Regions from separate parts of the Mucilaginibacter rubeus genome, predicted to be linked through region 3. Evidence: riboswitches for the same ligand, from Rfam matches in the RefSeq annotation. Region 3 holds a riboswitch; each other region holds the start of a gene.
The links. A riboswitch is a leader RNA that binds a small molecule or an ion and turns the genes downstream of it on or off. The one in region 3 is predicted to bind cobalamin.
Positions count from the first base shown of each region.

Region 1: linked by a shared signal. The riboswitch ahead of DEO27_RS09860 (TonB-dependent receptor plug domain-containing protein) and the one ahead of DEO27_RS23505 (TonB-dependent receptor plug domain-containing protein) in region 3 are both predicted to bind cobalamin.
Region 2: linked by a shared signal. The riboswitch ahead of metE (5-methyltetrahydropteroyltriglutamate--homocysteine S-methyltransferase) and the one ahead of DEO27_RS23505 (TonB-dependent receptor plug domain-containing protein) in region 3 are both predicted to bind cobalamin.

Region 1 covers NZ_CP043450.1:2,411,466-2,416,366, forward strand. Annotated here, with positions in the region: gene DEO27_RS09845 (sensor histidine kinase) at 1-303, opposite strand, end outside; gene DEO27_RS09850 (SRPBCC family protein) at 614-1,348, opposite strand; gene DEO27_RS09855 (serine hydrolase) at 1,413-2,669, opposite strand; cobalamin riboswitch at 2,716-2,913, shown strand; gene DEO27_RS09860 (TonB-dependent receptor plug domain-containing protein) at 3,007-4,901, shown strand, end outside.
Region 2 covers NZ_CP043450.1:4,062,129-4,067,029, reverse strand. Annotated here, with positions in the region: gene DEO27_RS15930 (6-pyruvoyl trahydropterin synthase family protein) at 1-44, opposite strand, end outside; gene metE (5-methyltetrahydropteroyltriglutamate--homocysteine S-methyltransferase) at 223-2,523, opposite strand; cobalamin riboswitch at 2,677-2,873, opposite strand; gene DEO27_RS15920 (Lrp/AsnC family transcriptional regulator) at 3,007-3,516, shown strand; gene DEO27_RS15915 (glycosyltransferase family 4 protein) at 3,519-4,643, opposite strand; gene prpB (methylisocitrate lyase) at 4,880-4,901, shown strand, end outside.
Region 3 covers NZ_CP043450.1:5,880,491-5,885,391, reverse strand. Annotated here, with positions in the region: gene DEO27_RS23520 (SusC/RagA family TonB-linked outer membrane protein) at 1-491, shown strand, start outside; gene DEO27_RS23515 (SusD/RagB family nutrient-binding outer membrane lipoprotein) at 523-2,439, shown strand; tRNA gene DEO27_RS23510 (tRNA-Ala) at 2,589-2,662, opposite strand; cobalamin riboswitch at 2,877-3,077, shown strand; gene DEO27_RS23505 (TonB-dependent receptor plug domain-containing protein) at 3,180-4,901, shown strand, end outside.

The sequences.
Region 1 (4,901 bases), 3.5 Mb from region 3:
AGTATCATGCTGCATATTTAATAGCGTATCAATTTCGGCAAAAGCTAATGAAAGCTTCGCCTGATATGCTTTACTTTTAGCCGGGTCGCCATCTACCAGTGATGATTGAAACAAATCCTCGGCCTGGTGAAGTAGTAAAAGGGCCTGTTGCGGTCTGGAGTTATTAAGATCCATGAGGTGCGATACCTGGGCCGTATGGGCCAGTCTTTCGGCAATCTTGTCCCTTACAAAAAGAGCCGCAATAACTAAGATTATGGTGAAGGCTAAAAAAGCAAGCAGTATCTTCCTTGATAAAACGTTCATATAGTTATAATTATCAATGAGCCCGAAGTTATTGATTGAAAAACCTGATAAGATCCGGCGTTGATATTTTGAGGAACAATGATAATGATAAAAATGATACAATCAACCGTTGTTATAGCGATAGCATGCCACCGACTTTTATAAGTAGGTTAACAATTAACCGGTGCTTTATAAAATGATTTTCGTAAATGTTAAATGTCGCAGGGATTGTCAAGGAAAGATGATTGCTTTAATTACAGGTTATAAAATAAAAAAGCCTGATAATTAAAAAATTATCGGGCTTTTCTGAAAATTAGCTGCAATAAACGCGCTATTCAACAATAATAACATTTACAAATTCTTCGGGATCATTGTTGATATCCATATACTGCTTAAAATTCTGAATATCCTTATCAACCATATTTTTGAATACAGGGTTTAGTATTTTAGCTATGCCCGCGCCTACACCACCAGCAGGCGGCTGATAGCTGATGACAACATCGACAATGGTTCCCTGACCATCTATAGTATCCTGAAAGCGAACCTTACCTGCGTTATTGATCGTGGAATCGGAAAGTGAGCTCCATCCAATCATTTCGTTAGGCTCATCATGCACAATTTCGGCATGCCAGCTAACTGTAGCCACATTTTTTGGTAATTTGAGTGTCCAATGTGAATATTTTGAATCAATTACTTCCACGCTTTCCAGGTGTTTCATGAAAAGCGGTAAATTATCCAGTTTGCGCCAAAATTGATAAACCTTTTCCCTCGGTTTATTGACTGTAAATGACGACCGGATATTAACGTTTATTGGATTGGTTGATAGTTTGCCAATACGTTTATAAAGTTCGCAATGACCGGTAATGCCACGGTTTAAAAGGTATCCACCCGCTCCAATCTTTACGATGCTTGCAAGCGGATTTTTAAAGATGTTTTTAAAGCCCGAAAAACCAAGCTTCATTCCACCGGCTATGGAGGTAAAACGCTCCGGCCAGTTCAGGTTTATGCGGTCATCGCCGTAGAGTACGGGATAATTGTCGGTATATTTTACTATCGTAGTTGCCATAGGTTTTAAATAATTGTCGTTTTTAAAACACCTTTGGCGCTACTAAGTTTTCCTGAAGTGAATTTTATTGCTTATTGCTATAGCTGAATTTAAGTTTAGTTAAATCGGGTAAATGCTTTTTGGGGCGCTTTAATTCATATTGATATATGACTTGTCCAAGGTTTTTCAGGAAAGGCAGGCAAACCGTTGCATACTCATATTTATTATCATTCAATATACCATCTTCGTTTGACTGCACAACCGCGCTGAGCAGAAACTCCACCTTGTTTTTAAAGTCGACTATATAGGCGTTGTCAATATCATAACCATAGCTGTCGCCAACTTTATTAAAGATCCTGATATCCGGATTTATTACAGCCGTACTATCGCCTCCATAAAATAGAAACTTACAAAATGCCGGAAAGTATTCGGGCCGATGATAGGTAGGTTTTAAATTTTCGGTGGGGAGGGTGCTCATATAGCGATAGAGGAAGTGATAATCATCTGCGGTTAAATTAAATTGTTGTGCTTTTGGAAAAGTTTCCGGAAACAGCAGCCGTTTAAGAACCATCTGTTGATCGGCAAGGGAATAAACGTTCTTTTCGGAAAAGTCAAGTGGTTTATTAACCAGCCGGTCACTGCTATCTAAATAAGCTTTGCCCTGCAGCATATTTTCCAATTGCATGGGATAGTTTAAAGCATCATAAAGCCCGGGCTTGTGATAAACCAGTTTATCGTGATGAAAAAAATCTATGGGATTGGTGTGCCTTGTACTTTCACCCGCGTCGCCAATGGCGAGGCGGCCCACAATGCGGGTATTGTTCAGCCTGTATTTCTTGAGCTTTTGGTTGATCTCTGCCCGGCCAACAAATTCATAAAGCCGGTTATAAGCGTCATTATCGCTTACCAGCAAGATCTTTTTGATATAATTTTCGATACTGGGTAAACCGGTTGAAGACGACGTATCCACCTTAACTTTAGTTTGACCAGCAAATGAACTATCGGTGATCATGACCGATTTGCGGTTTAAACCTTTTGCTTTTAACTCATTTAACTTTTCAAGGGCAAATATGGCTGTAGGCAGTTTTACGGTGCTGGCGGGGTAAAAATAGTGATGAGGATTAAGGCGATAGCTATACGTTGTAAAGTGTGGGATATTGTTTTTGTCCCTGTCTATCCGGGTATATATAATTTGTACTTCGTTTTGCGTACCATGATTTAATATACCAGAAAATAACTCGGGATGATTGTTTAGCAAGCTTTTTAGAAAAACGGTATCGGGCTGTTGGGCAAAGCTGCAAAAAGCCTGCATCAGCAGTAGTAAAAAGAAGAAACGTTTCATTCTGCTAAATATAACTATGTAGTTTGAGGTTAACAGATACTTATTGTACTTTTACGGCGCTTTAGGTTTCATTAAACTATTTTTTAATGAATTAAAAGGGAATACGGTGTGAGTCCGTAACTGTCCCGCAGCTGTAAGCTCCATAACCGTTGCCAATCTATAAAGTCACTTTCTGTAAACAGGAGGGAAGACCAGGCAAAATGGGGAGTAAGTCAGAAGACCTGCCAAGGCGTTATATTTATTCATAGCTTTCGGGGATTGAAGCTTGAATGTGAATGCTCTTCATTTGGTGTGTTTTCATTTCAAAATCTTCCAACAATTGAGTTTTGTCGCGGATATGAAAAAACGCTTACCTGTATTTTTTTACAAACAACGCTTACCTATAAAAGGGGGTTGTTTGTTATTGGTAGTTACCCAGGTAGCGTTAGGCAGCAAGGCTTTGGCCCAATCAGATACCACAAAGAAACTTAATGAGGTTAAAGTGTCATCGTCGGCTATTCCTCAAATTCAGAGCTCGGCCCCTGCGCAATCCATATCCACAAACGATTTTAAACGAACCGCATCATTTAATGTGGCTGATGCCATCCGGAATTTCGCCGGTGTTAATATTTCGGATTACGGTGGCATCGGTGGCTTGAAGACTGTTTCGGTACGTAGTCTTGGTGCCGATAATACGGCAGTTTTGTACAACGGGGTGCAGCTTAATGATGCGCAGAATGGTCAAATCGATCTGAGTAAGTTCAACCTGAACAATGTTGAAGAAATTGTTTTATACAACGCCCAGCCAACTGATATTTTGCAAACGGCCCGTGCTTATGCTTCGGCCAATGTACTTGCTATTAGGACTATCCATCCGGTATTAGATGCACGGAAGCCTTATAATATTATAGCCGGAATTAAAGGCGGTTCATTCGGATTGGTGAACCCTTATTTGCAGTGGCAGCAGAGGCTCAGCAAATATTGGTCATTCGTTATAAACAGTTCCGTTCAGGAAGCTAACGGGAGATATAAATATCGAGAGGCCGGCGATGGCTCTGATACCCTGGCAACCCGCAAGAACGGCGATGTGCACGTTCAGCAGGCAGACGGGGGCTTATACTGGGCAAAATCGGATAGCGATAAATTTAATCTTCAATTTAATTTTTATAATTCAAAGCGGGGATTACCCGGGCCGGTTGTTTATTACGCGGCTCCTACCAACCAAAGGCTGCAAAACCGCGACTTTTTTATCCAGTCGGGTTATTTGCATAAGGCGGTTAGTGGTTTGCAGTTATTGATTAATGCAAAATACGCGCATAGCTATGTACGGTATCTTGATACAGGTGTCTACAATAACAGTGGCTTAATTGACGAGCATTATCGCCAAAACGATTTTTATTTGTCGGGAGCATTAGCATACAATCTAACGTCTGATTGGAAAATCTCTTATTCTTCAGATGCTGATATCAGCAACCTGCAATCTGATGTTTATAAATATGCTTTCCCAACCCGTACAAGTTTATTCAATGTTATAGCCACAGATTTGAATATAGGGAAATGGCGTTTGCAAGCTAATTTGCTGAATACGTATATACATGACGAGGTTAAAAGCGGACCAGCGGCGGCGTCACGGTCGGCATTTACTCCCGCGGTTATCGCTACATATAAACCATTTACAAGTCAAAACCTGCTTTTAAGGGCTTATTACAAGAGTACCTTCCGCAATACCACTTTTGCTGAGCAATATTATTATGCCATTGTACCACGATCTCTAAAGCCGGAATACACAGATCAGTATAATATTGGTGCAGCTTATACCAAAAGCCTAACAGGTATTTTTGATTATATCAACATTAGCGCCGATGCTTATTATAATCATGTAAAAGACAAGATCTCCTACATCCCGACAAGATCGCCGGAAACACCTTCGGTTGTTAACTTAGGTAGAGTAGATATTAAAGGACTTGACGTTATCTTAAAAAGTGGATTTAAGCCTTTTTACAATTGGAAAGGTTTGTTAAGTGTTGCTTATACCTATCAACAGGCGCTTGATGTAACCAATCCAACAGATTTATACTATCTGGAACAGATTCCATATACCCCAAAACATACCCTGGCGTTAAATGCCGGACTCACGCATAAGCAGTTTGGGATATATTATAATGAGATTTTTTCGTCATCAAGATACCAGAACAGCAATAACGTCCCCGAATACTATCTGCCCAGGTATTCGGTAAGCGATGCCTCATTTGT
Region 2 (4,901 bases), 1.8 Mb from region 3:
CGGTGCGCAGCGTTAAAATGTTCCCTGCGGGTAACATGTACAATCATTGTTAATTCTTATAAAAAGCGGGGGAAAGTGCGATTCCCCTCTTGAGAGGGGTGGAGGGGTGTGTCTGCATTTTGCCTATCGATTGAAGAAACACACCCCTACCAACGCTCTTTCCTCCGCGCCCCTCTCAAAAGAGGATTTAATATTTCAGTTAAAGCAACATCTGCTAACTAATTACGCTTCTACGCTAATTTGTTCCCTTGCCTGTCTGGCTGCGGCCACCATGTTTTCTAAAGCGGCTTTGGTTTCGGGCCATTTGCGGGTTTTTAAGCCGCAATCGGGATTTACCCATAGATGTTGCGCCGGGAGCAGATCGGCTGCTTTGGCCAGAAGGGAAGCCATTTCCTGGGTTGTGGGTACTCGTGGCGAATGGATGTCATACACACCCGGGCCTATCTCGTTTGGATATTCAAAATGGGCAAATGCCTGTAATAGTTCCATTTGCGACCTCGATGTTTCAATCGTGATTACATCGGCATCCATCGCCGCTATATGTTCAATGATATCGTTAAACTCGCTGTAACACATATGCGTGTGGATCTGTGTTTGGTCCTGAACGCCACTGGCGGTGATCCGGAACGCGTTAACTGCCCAATCCAGGTAATGCGGGCGCTTAGCTTTCCGCAACGGCAAACCCTCACGAATGGCTGCCTCATCAATTTGTACAATGCCAATACCAGCGGCTTCCAACGCCAAAACTTCATCATGAATAGCCAAAGCGATCTGGTTGGTAGTAACATCCCTCGGCTGATCATCACGCACAAACGACCATTGTAAAATAGTTACCGGACCAGTTAGCATACCCTTCATCGGTTTGTCTGTTTGTGCAGCAGCAAACGCGCTCCAGCGTACGGTCATATCTTTCGGGCGACTTACATCGCCATAAATTACCGGCGGTTTTACGCAGCGGCTGCCATAGCTTTGTACCCAGCCATTTTTACTGAACAGGAAGCCATCAAGCTGTTCGCCAAAATATTCAACCATATCGTTGCGCTCAAATTCGCCGTGTACCAGTACATCCAAGCCAATTTCTTCCTGCCAGCGAATAGCTTCGATAGTTGCCTGCTCTATTTCCTTTTCATATTGTTCGAGGGTTAAGTCGCCCTTTTTTAATTTAGCTCGTAGCTGGCGGATATCATCTGTTTGCGGGAAGGAACCAATGGTAGTAGTAGGGAATGATGGTAAGTTAAAACGCTCACGCTGCAGTTGCTGACGTACCGGGAAAGCGCTTTGGCGGGTAGCATCAGCTGCGGTAATAGCCGCCACACGGTCTTTCACTGCTTGCTTATGCACTTTTTGTGACGATCTTCTACTGGCGATCGCTTTTATATTCGTTTCAAGCAAATCGTTATTTCCTTCGGTTATCTGCTTCAGTTCACTTATCTCATTTAGCTTTTGTTTGGCAAATGCCATCCAGTGTTTAATTTCAGGATCGATGGCCGTTTCAAGGTCAAGATCTATCGGGCTATGCAGCAACGAGCACGAAGGAGCGATAATCACCCTTTCGGTACCCAATTTCTCAACAGCTTTATTGATCAGGCTTAGCGATTTTTCGTAGTCGTTTTTCCATACGTTACGCCCGTCAACCAGGCCGAGAGAGAGTTTAAGGTGAGCCGGGATCAGTGCGAGAACTTCGTCCAGTTGTTCGGGAGCGCGTACAAGATCTAAATGCAGCGCAGCTACAGGAAGATTAACAGCCAGTTGGGTATTATCCAGTAAAGCTTCAAAATAGGTTGCTACCAATAACTTAACGCCGCTTACCCTGTTGGCAATTGAGCGGTAGGCAAATTCAAACGCTTCTTTTTCTTTCTTCGACAGATCAAGCGCCAGGCATGGCTCATCAAGCTGGATCCATTCCGCGCCCTGTTGTTTCAGGCGGTTAATGATCTCGATATAAACAGGGACTAACTTTTTGATCAGGTCAACACGCTCAAAGCCTGCTTCTTTCTCTTTGCCCAGCAGCAGGTAGCTTACGGGGCCAACCAATACCGGCTTAGCTTTTTGTCCCAATTGCTGTTTAGCGCTGTTGTATTCGCCAAAAATGTTTTCGTGAAAAATGCTGAACTCCTGGTTAGCGGTAAATTCAGGAACAATGTAATGATAATTGGTATCCAGCCATTTGGTCATTTCCATGGCGGTAATATCAAGGCCATCTTTCTGATAACCACGGGCCATGGCAAAATAAAGGTCAATTTCGCTGTTGGCTTTTACCTGGGATAGTACAGGCGAATAACGCTGAGGAATAACGCCCAGCATCAGGCTGGTGTCTAATACCTGGTCGTAAAAGCTAAAATCGTTGCAGGGGATCAGGTCGATACCTGCATCCAACTGGGTTTGCCAGTTCTCTTCTTTGATTTTACGGGCAACTTCCTTTAATTCTTTCAGGTCGATTTTACCTGCCCAGAATTGTTCGCAGGCTTTTTTGAGTTGTCTTTGGCTACCTATTCGCGGATAACCGAGGTTTTGCGTTAGCATTTCTTTAAAGATTTTAGTTAGAAAACAGTTGAAAGTGTTTTTACAAACTTTACAGCGCTTCACGAAAAAACAGGGCATACTAAGGCGTTCGAGCAGGCTATTGCCGGCTATTGAAAACCATCAGGTCAGACCATTTGCTTTATTTCGCGAAAGCATCGTCTTTCCGAAAAGGGCAGGTATCCTGGCTTATAACATTTCCGCCGTCCTTCCCAACCGCTGTTTGGTGGTCAGTGGACATTGCAGGCCGAAACTTTCTTGTTATTTACAGTTGCGCGACAGCCCGTGATTTGCACACGGTTCCCTTTTAATTTCCCATAGCTTATGGGACAACCTTTTCCGGTAGAGAAAGTAAAGAACTTTTGTTGTGATTTGATCCTTGTTTTAGGATTAAATTCTGAACAAAGCTAATAGTTGAGATTTAATAACTAATTAATCGTACTTAAATAGGTTTAAAAATCTACATTTGGTTTTTATTTAAGATTATTGAACTATTTGAAGGTTGTAATCTTCGCGATAAAAGAAAAATATTCTATGGAAGAACTGGACGATACAGATATACAATTGCTCAAGCTGCTGGGCGACGATTCGGAACTAACTATAAAAGAACTGGCGGCCAAAGTAAACCTTTCGCCAACGCCGGTTTTTGAAAGGGTAAAACGCCTAAAGGCAAACGGTTACATCAAAAAATACATAGCGTTGATTGATGCCGAAAAGCTTAATTATGGTTTAATTGTTTTTTGCAATATCAAACTTAAACAGCACGATAAAAGTATAGGCCATAGCTTTGTGACCGATATCCTAAGGCTTAAAGAGGTAGTGGAATGCTATAATATTTCCGGGGATTTCGACTTTCTGCTTAAAGTTTATGCGAGGGATATGAAACATTACCAGGATTTTGTATTTAATAAACTGGGCTCTGTTACCAGCATCGGGAGTACGCATAGTACTTTTGTGATGTGCGAGAATAAGAACTCTTATAATATCAATTTGTAAGATTAATCCTGTTGCATTAATTGCTGACTCGGGATTGAAGCGGGTGCAGGTTGAACCCTTATATCAATTGCCTCGCCCGATTCAAATAGCTGCATCATCGCTCTTGCATTTCGCTGTATATTGAACGGTAAAACGCTTTGATAGCTGGCATCCGGGTTGGTTAGTAAACTTTCAAGCTTATTAACCATCTCCGTTTTATCAACAGCAATATGCCAGTTTTCAATTGCAGCGTCCATTGGTTTTACAAAACTCAAAACCTGCGCCCCGGCGTACAATGCCTCCAGGCAAACCGCACCGAAACCTTCATAATTTGAGGTGTGTAAAAATACCTTGGCACGCTGCATCATTTGTAATACCTCTTCATGAGGCAACCTGCCTGCAAAGGAAACATTATTTGTCAGGCCAAGTGCTGCAGCCATTTCCTTTAGACGCTTCATTTCAGTACCCTCGCCAATAATTACAGCTTTTACATCGGGTATAGTTGTTTTCAGCGAAGCAATTACTTCTAAAAACACATCGTATTGTTTTAATGGGATCAATGAGCCTGCTCCAATAATATCAATATTCCGTTCGGTATAGGATTCTTTAAAGCGGGTTACATCAATACCAACCGGTATTACATGTGCCGGTGTCATGCCATAGTTTTTGCTGAACTCACGTACCAGGAAATCGGATAAAGCAATCAATCTATCTGCAGTTGGTTTTGTTTTCGCGAAATATTTGTTACCAGCTTTTGCATCCTGTCCCAACAGCCAGATGTAATGCTTCAGCCCATATCTGCGGGCAAACATATTACCGATATAAGCACATTTGCCAAGCCAGAAACTTAACATGCCGATAATCTGGGTTTCCTTATGAAACTTGTGTAAAACCCTGAGCACTTTGAGCCCGGTAAAACGGCGGATAACCCTGCTATTGCGGGGATTGCCGAACGCGATAACCTTTATACCATGCCACAGATATTCGCCGCTAAAAAAGGGATATTGAAAAGTAAGCACTACTATATTTAATTCCGGATGTTCTTCCTGTAAGGCCTTTACAAAAACCTGCTGTGGAGGGATGCAGGTACTATCGCCTTCATGTTCGGGAAAACCGGGAGTTAAAATGACCAGTGTTTTGTGCTTCATTAAAAATAATATTTAATGCTTTGGGGATAGGGATAAGCCTTTCTAAATTATTGTAATTACTATTAGTTACGGGAGAATTTTGCGCCGGGTTGCTTGATGGACTCGTTTTTATAAGGCTGATGTTTTTAAAAGCCGGTTGAGGGAGGATGTTTGTTTGGATTTATTTTCTAACTTGGCAATAGTTCCTTTTCCAATTAAAGGGACTTTAACAAACGTACTTTTCTAAAAAGTTTACGATGCAACCAAATAACCCTAAAT
Region 3 (4,901 bases):
TCCTGGTAGATGCCCGTTTTGGTGGTCAGATTTTTTCAGGAACAATAGCACACATGGAAGCTACCGGTACATCTAATAAAACAGTTATAAACGGCGACAGGCCAGAAATGCTGGTTGATGGTGTTGTGCTAAATCCAACTACCAATCAGTACGAAAAAAATACTGTTAAGGCTTCTGCGCAAAACTACTGGGCTGTAGTAGCGGGTCATGGTAACATGGGTGTATCTGAAGCTAACCTTTATGATGCATCTAATATCCGCCTCAGAAACGTGCAATTAAACTATAACCTGCCGCAAAAATTTGCACATAGCATCGGTATGCAAAGGGCAAGAGTAGGTGTATCTGCCAACAACGTATGGCTTATTTCAAGTCATATGAACGGCATGGACCCTGAGTCGTCATACGCAACAGGTACTAATGCAACCGGTTTCGAAAACGGCAGTTTCCCTACAACCCGTACCATTCTATTCAATTTAACGGTAGGTTTTTAATTTAACAGGTAAGAATAATTCATAACAAAATATGAAAACGATATTAAAAAAATCAAGCCTGATGATTGCAGCTGCTGTGCTTGCCGCGTCATCGTGCAAAAAATTTGATGATCTTAACACCGATCCGCTCAAAGCAAGCGGTGATCAGGTACAAACCGAATATTTTATCAATAATTCGATCATAGGCGCGCAGCAGGATCCCGGATTATCCGAACGTGTATTTATTTTATACTGGATAGTTGGTGGTCACGGTTTGCAGGATGAGGATGGTGAAACATTTTCGCGCGGTTCATACAGCGACGATTGGACATCTGAATACTACAGGCAATCATCACAATGGATGAATGCCGCAAATAGTGCAATCCAAATTGGTAATGATCAGATAACTAAAGGAACCTCTAAGGCTTACACTAAAAACCTGATCCAGGTTGCAAGGATCTGGAGAGCTTATTTAATGAGCGAGTTTTCTGACAGCTTTGGCCCGATGCCGGTTGATGGTTTTCAGGGGGTAAATCCGGAGTTTAAGGATGTTAAGACAGTTTATTATTTTTTACTTGATGAGTTAAAAGATGCAAGCGCTAAACTTGATCTATCAATAGTAAACCCTGCAAATGTAACTAACGAAGATCCTGCATATAAATACGATTATGCTAAATGGCGTAAATATGCCAACGCTATGCGTATGCGTTTAGCTATGCGTTTGTCTGAAGTTGATCCAGCTAAAGCTAAAGCAGAATTTGAAGCCGCCGCTGCTACCAATGATTTCATTACCGATGCTTCCCAGACCTTCAGTGTGCAGGAATCGCACGGATGGGACCCGCTGGCCAGTGTGTTCAGGAAAGAATCATCATGGATGGGCCTGCCTATGTCCGCAACCTATAACAACCTGGTATTTGGTTTAGGTAGTGTTAAATCTGCCGATCAGCTGGACGCTTCGTTCGCTTCGGCTATTAAACCTGCCGATTGGATGGGACAGCGCTTCTTCGATCAGTTTGCAACCAAGACCAATGACCCGGCTGCCGGATATTGGTTTAACGGTTTGCCAAACACCATCGACCCTCGTGCTTACAAAATATTCAGTATCCCGGGCAACATTACCGATCCTAATTACCCGGCTATTGGCGGAGCCTTTACTGCAACACAAGAGGATTTGAAGGATGCATCTGGTAAAGTAGTTAAAACGCTTACTTCAACCAATACCTGGAATACCAAGGCTGATGGTAACTGGGGAGCTAAAGCATCTATGAATGATGCGATAACTACCAACGGCTTTAAGCCGCTGTTAAACCTGGTATACAGGAATGGTGATAACAAACGTGTATTTTTTGGTCCGTGGGAAACTTATTTCCTTTTAGCAGAAGCTGCAGTACGTGGCTGGACAGTACCTGTTGACGGCAAAACGGCTTATGAAACCGGTATTGCAAAAAGCTTTGAATACTTTGGTACTACAGCAAATTTAGCCACATACCTTGCTTCAACCGATTATAACAGGGTTGGTACCTCGGTTAATTGGGGACATACCACTGAGCCGGCTGCGTCACATACTATGAACTATGAAGATGGTTTGACCGGTGCGGCAGGAACTGTAGCTATTAACTACCCTAAAAATGATCTTTATAAATCAGGTACCGTAAGGAACGATCAGCTGACCAAAATCATCACCCAGAAATACCTGGCGCAGTTGCCGTGGTTACCATTGGAGACCTGGAACGATCACAGAAGACTTGGATTGCCATTCTTTGAAAATCCTGCCGTTGAAGATATCATGCCAGACCTTCCTGCTTTAACCAGCGGAAATTATATGACCAGCAGCGTTAAGTTCTTCCCTCAGCGTTTGAAATATCCATCAACCCTGAGCAACAGTAATATCACTGGTTACAACCAGGCAGTATCCGCCCTTGGCGGCGCCGATGTTGTGTTGACACCGCTTTGGTGGGCTAAACACTAATTCAGGAGCAGATTAAATAATCTGTTCTAATTATAAAAGGGGATGAGTTTATTGCTCATTCCCTTTTTTGTTTTAAAGACCTGGATGACTGGATTGCCGAGTAACAAAAAAGGCTCTACGAGTTTTCGTAAAGCCTTGATTTTTCAGTGTGGAGAATATCGGAGTCGAACCGATGACCTCTTGCATGCCATGCAAGCGCTCTAGCCAGCTGAGCTAATCCCCCGTGGTGGGCTGCAAATATATGATTTTAGGTAATTAACATAAAATTTAAATCTAAACTTTTTTTAGCAGATAAATTGGGGCGAAAAAAACATGGCCGGGCCAATTAATGATTATACTCACCAGTGCATGACACTGCCTCTTGGTTTTATTTATCTCATTAGCGGTGTATTATTTGTTTTACAAACTATCACTTGATTAATTAAACTTTTAATACATAAATTTGCCTCGCTTTTGGTTCACGGATAATTAACGCCCGTGATTAAAAGGGAACCCGGTGTAAATCCGGGACTGTCCCGCAGCTGTAAGCTCCATAACGCCGAAGCCCATTCTTATTGTCACTGTTAGTCGTTTGACTGGCGGGAAGACAGGGCCGGGGGGAGTAAGTCAGAAGACCTGCCACCAGCACATATTAATTCATAGCTTTCGGGGATTGAAGCTGGAATGAGGATACCTTTCGTGTATTTCATTTTTTGTAATTCGTTCTGTTTGCTGTGAGGTTTTTTTAACCCACAACACTCATGAAATTAACTGTGCGCCATACGTTCGCAACGCGTAATGGCTGTATTAAAGGTTTTCTGTGGTTTGTTTCCTTTGGGATAACAACTGCTTGCTGTTGCTTACAGGTTTCAGCGCAATCCCCGGTTCATAAGAAAGATACTACCCAAACAGATTCTACCAGGATCAGGCATCTTAATCAGGTAGATATTCGCGCTGCCAAAACGGATCTTCGCAATACCTCGCCAACGCCGGTACAAGTATTAAAAGGCGAACAATTGCAGCGCCTCAACAGTTTTTCGGTGGCTGATGCCTTGCGCTTTTTTACAGGCGTACAGCTTAAAGATTATGGAGGAGTTGGCGGCTTAAAAACGGTTAATGTACGCAGTTTGGGTACCAATCATGTTGCTGTATTTTATGATGGCATACAATTGGGCAATGCGCAAAACGGGCAGGTTGATCTCGGCCGATTCTCGTTAGATAACATTGAAGAGGTTGATCTTTATAATGGCCAGCGAAGCGAGATTTTTCAATCTGCCAAATCATTTTCGGCAGCAAGCACTATATACTTACAATCAGCCAAACCTAAATTTGAGCCGGGCGAACATACACACATCCGCCTTAATTATAAAACCGGCTCGATGGGGTTAGTGAACCCATCAATACTCTGGCAGCAGAAGTTAAGCGATAAAATAAACAGTACCGTTAGCGCCGAATATATCCAATCAAATGGTCACTATAAATTCAGGTATACCAACGGTGTTTATGATACAACGGCGGTACGCAACAATGGAGATATCGAAGCTTACCGGATAGAGGCGGGGCTTAGGGGAAGTACGGCCGACAGCGCCGCGTGGTCGGTTAAGGGATATAGTTACATTTCAAACCGTGGTTTGCCGGGAGCCATCGTAGCCAATAAATTTAACTATTCGCAAAGGCAATGGGATCGTGATCAGTTTATCCAGGCTAATTATGAAAGCAATACACGTAGCCGTTATAGCTTTAAAGCGATTGCTAAATACAGTGATAATTACGAGCGTTATCTTGATCCTGAGTTTGTAACCACCACAGGCTTCCTGGATAATCGGTTTTATCAACATGAGCTTTATGCTTCCGTAGCTAATCGATACCGTATTTTGCCGGTTTTGGATGTGGCGCTCTCTGCTGATTTTCAATTGAATAACCTCGACGCTAATTTATACCGGTTCCCTTACCCAACCCGCTATACCGAGCTGATTTCATTGGCTTCCCGGCTCAAGTTAGGTCGACTTAACCTGCAGGTGTCTTTGCTGGGCACTTTTGTTAATGATAAGGTGAAGGAATACACAGGTGCCGGGCGTAAAACGGCTTATACCCCAACTGTAACAGCTGGATGGCAAGTGTTGAATAATGGTGATCTGATGCTTCGCGCTTTTTATAAAAATATTTTTCGGCTGCCAACCTTCAATGACTTGTATTATACACTGATTGGCAACACTCAGCTTAGGCCCGAATATGCTAAGCAATACGATGTTGGTTTTACTTATAATCGTCAGTTTAAAAACCGGCTGCTTCAACAGTTTTCGGTACAGGCCGATGTTTATTATAACCAGGTAAACGATAAAATTGTAGCTATTCCGGGGCTCAATTTATTCAGGTGGGTGATGTACAATGTTGGTGATGTACATATAAAAGGAGCGGAGCTTAATGTACAATCCGGTTGGAATGTGGCTGATGAAGTGGTTATCACAGCCGGACTTAATTAT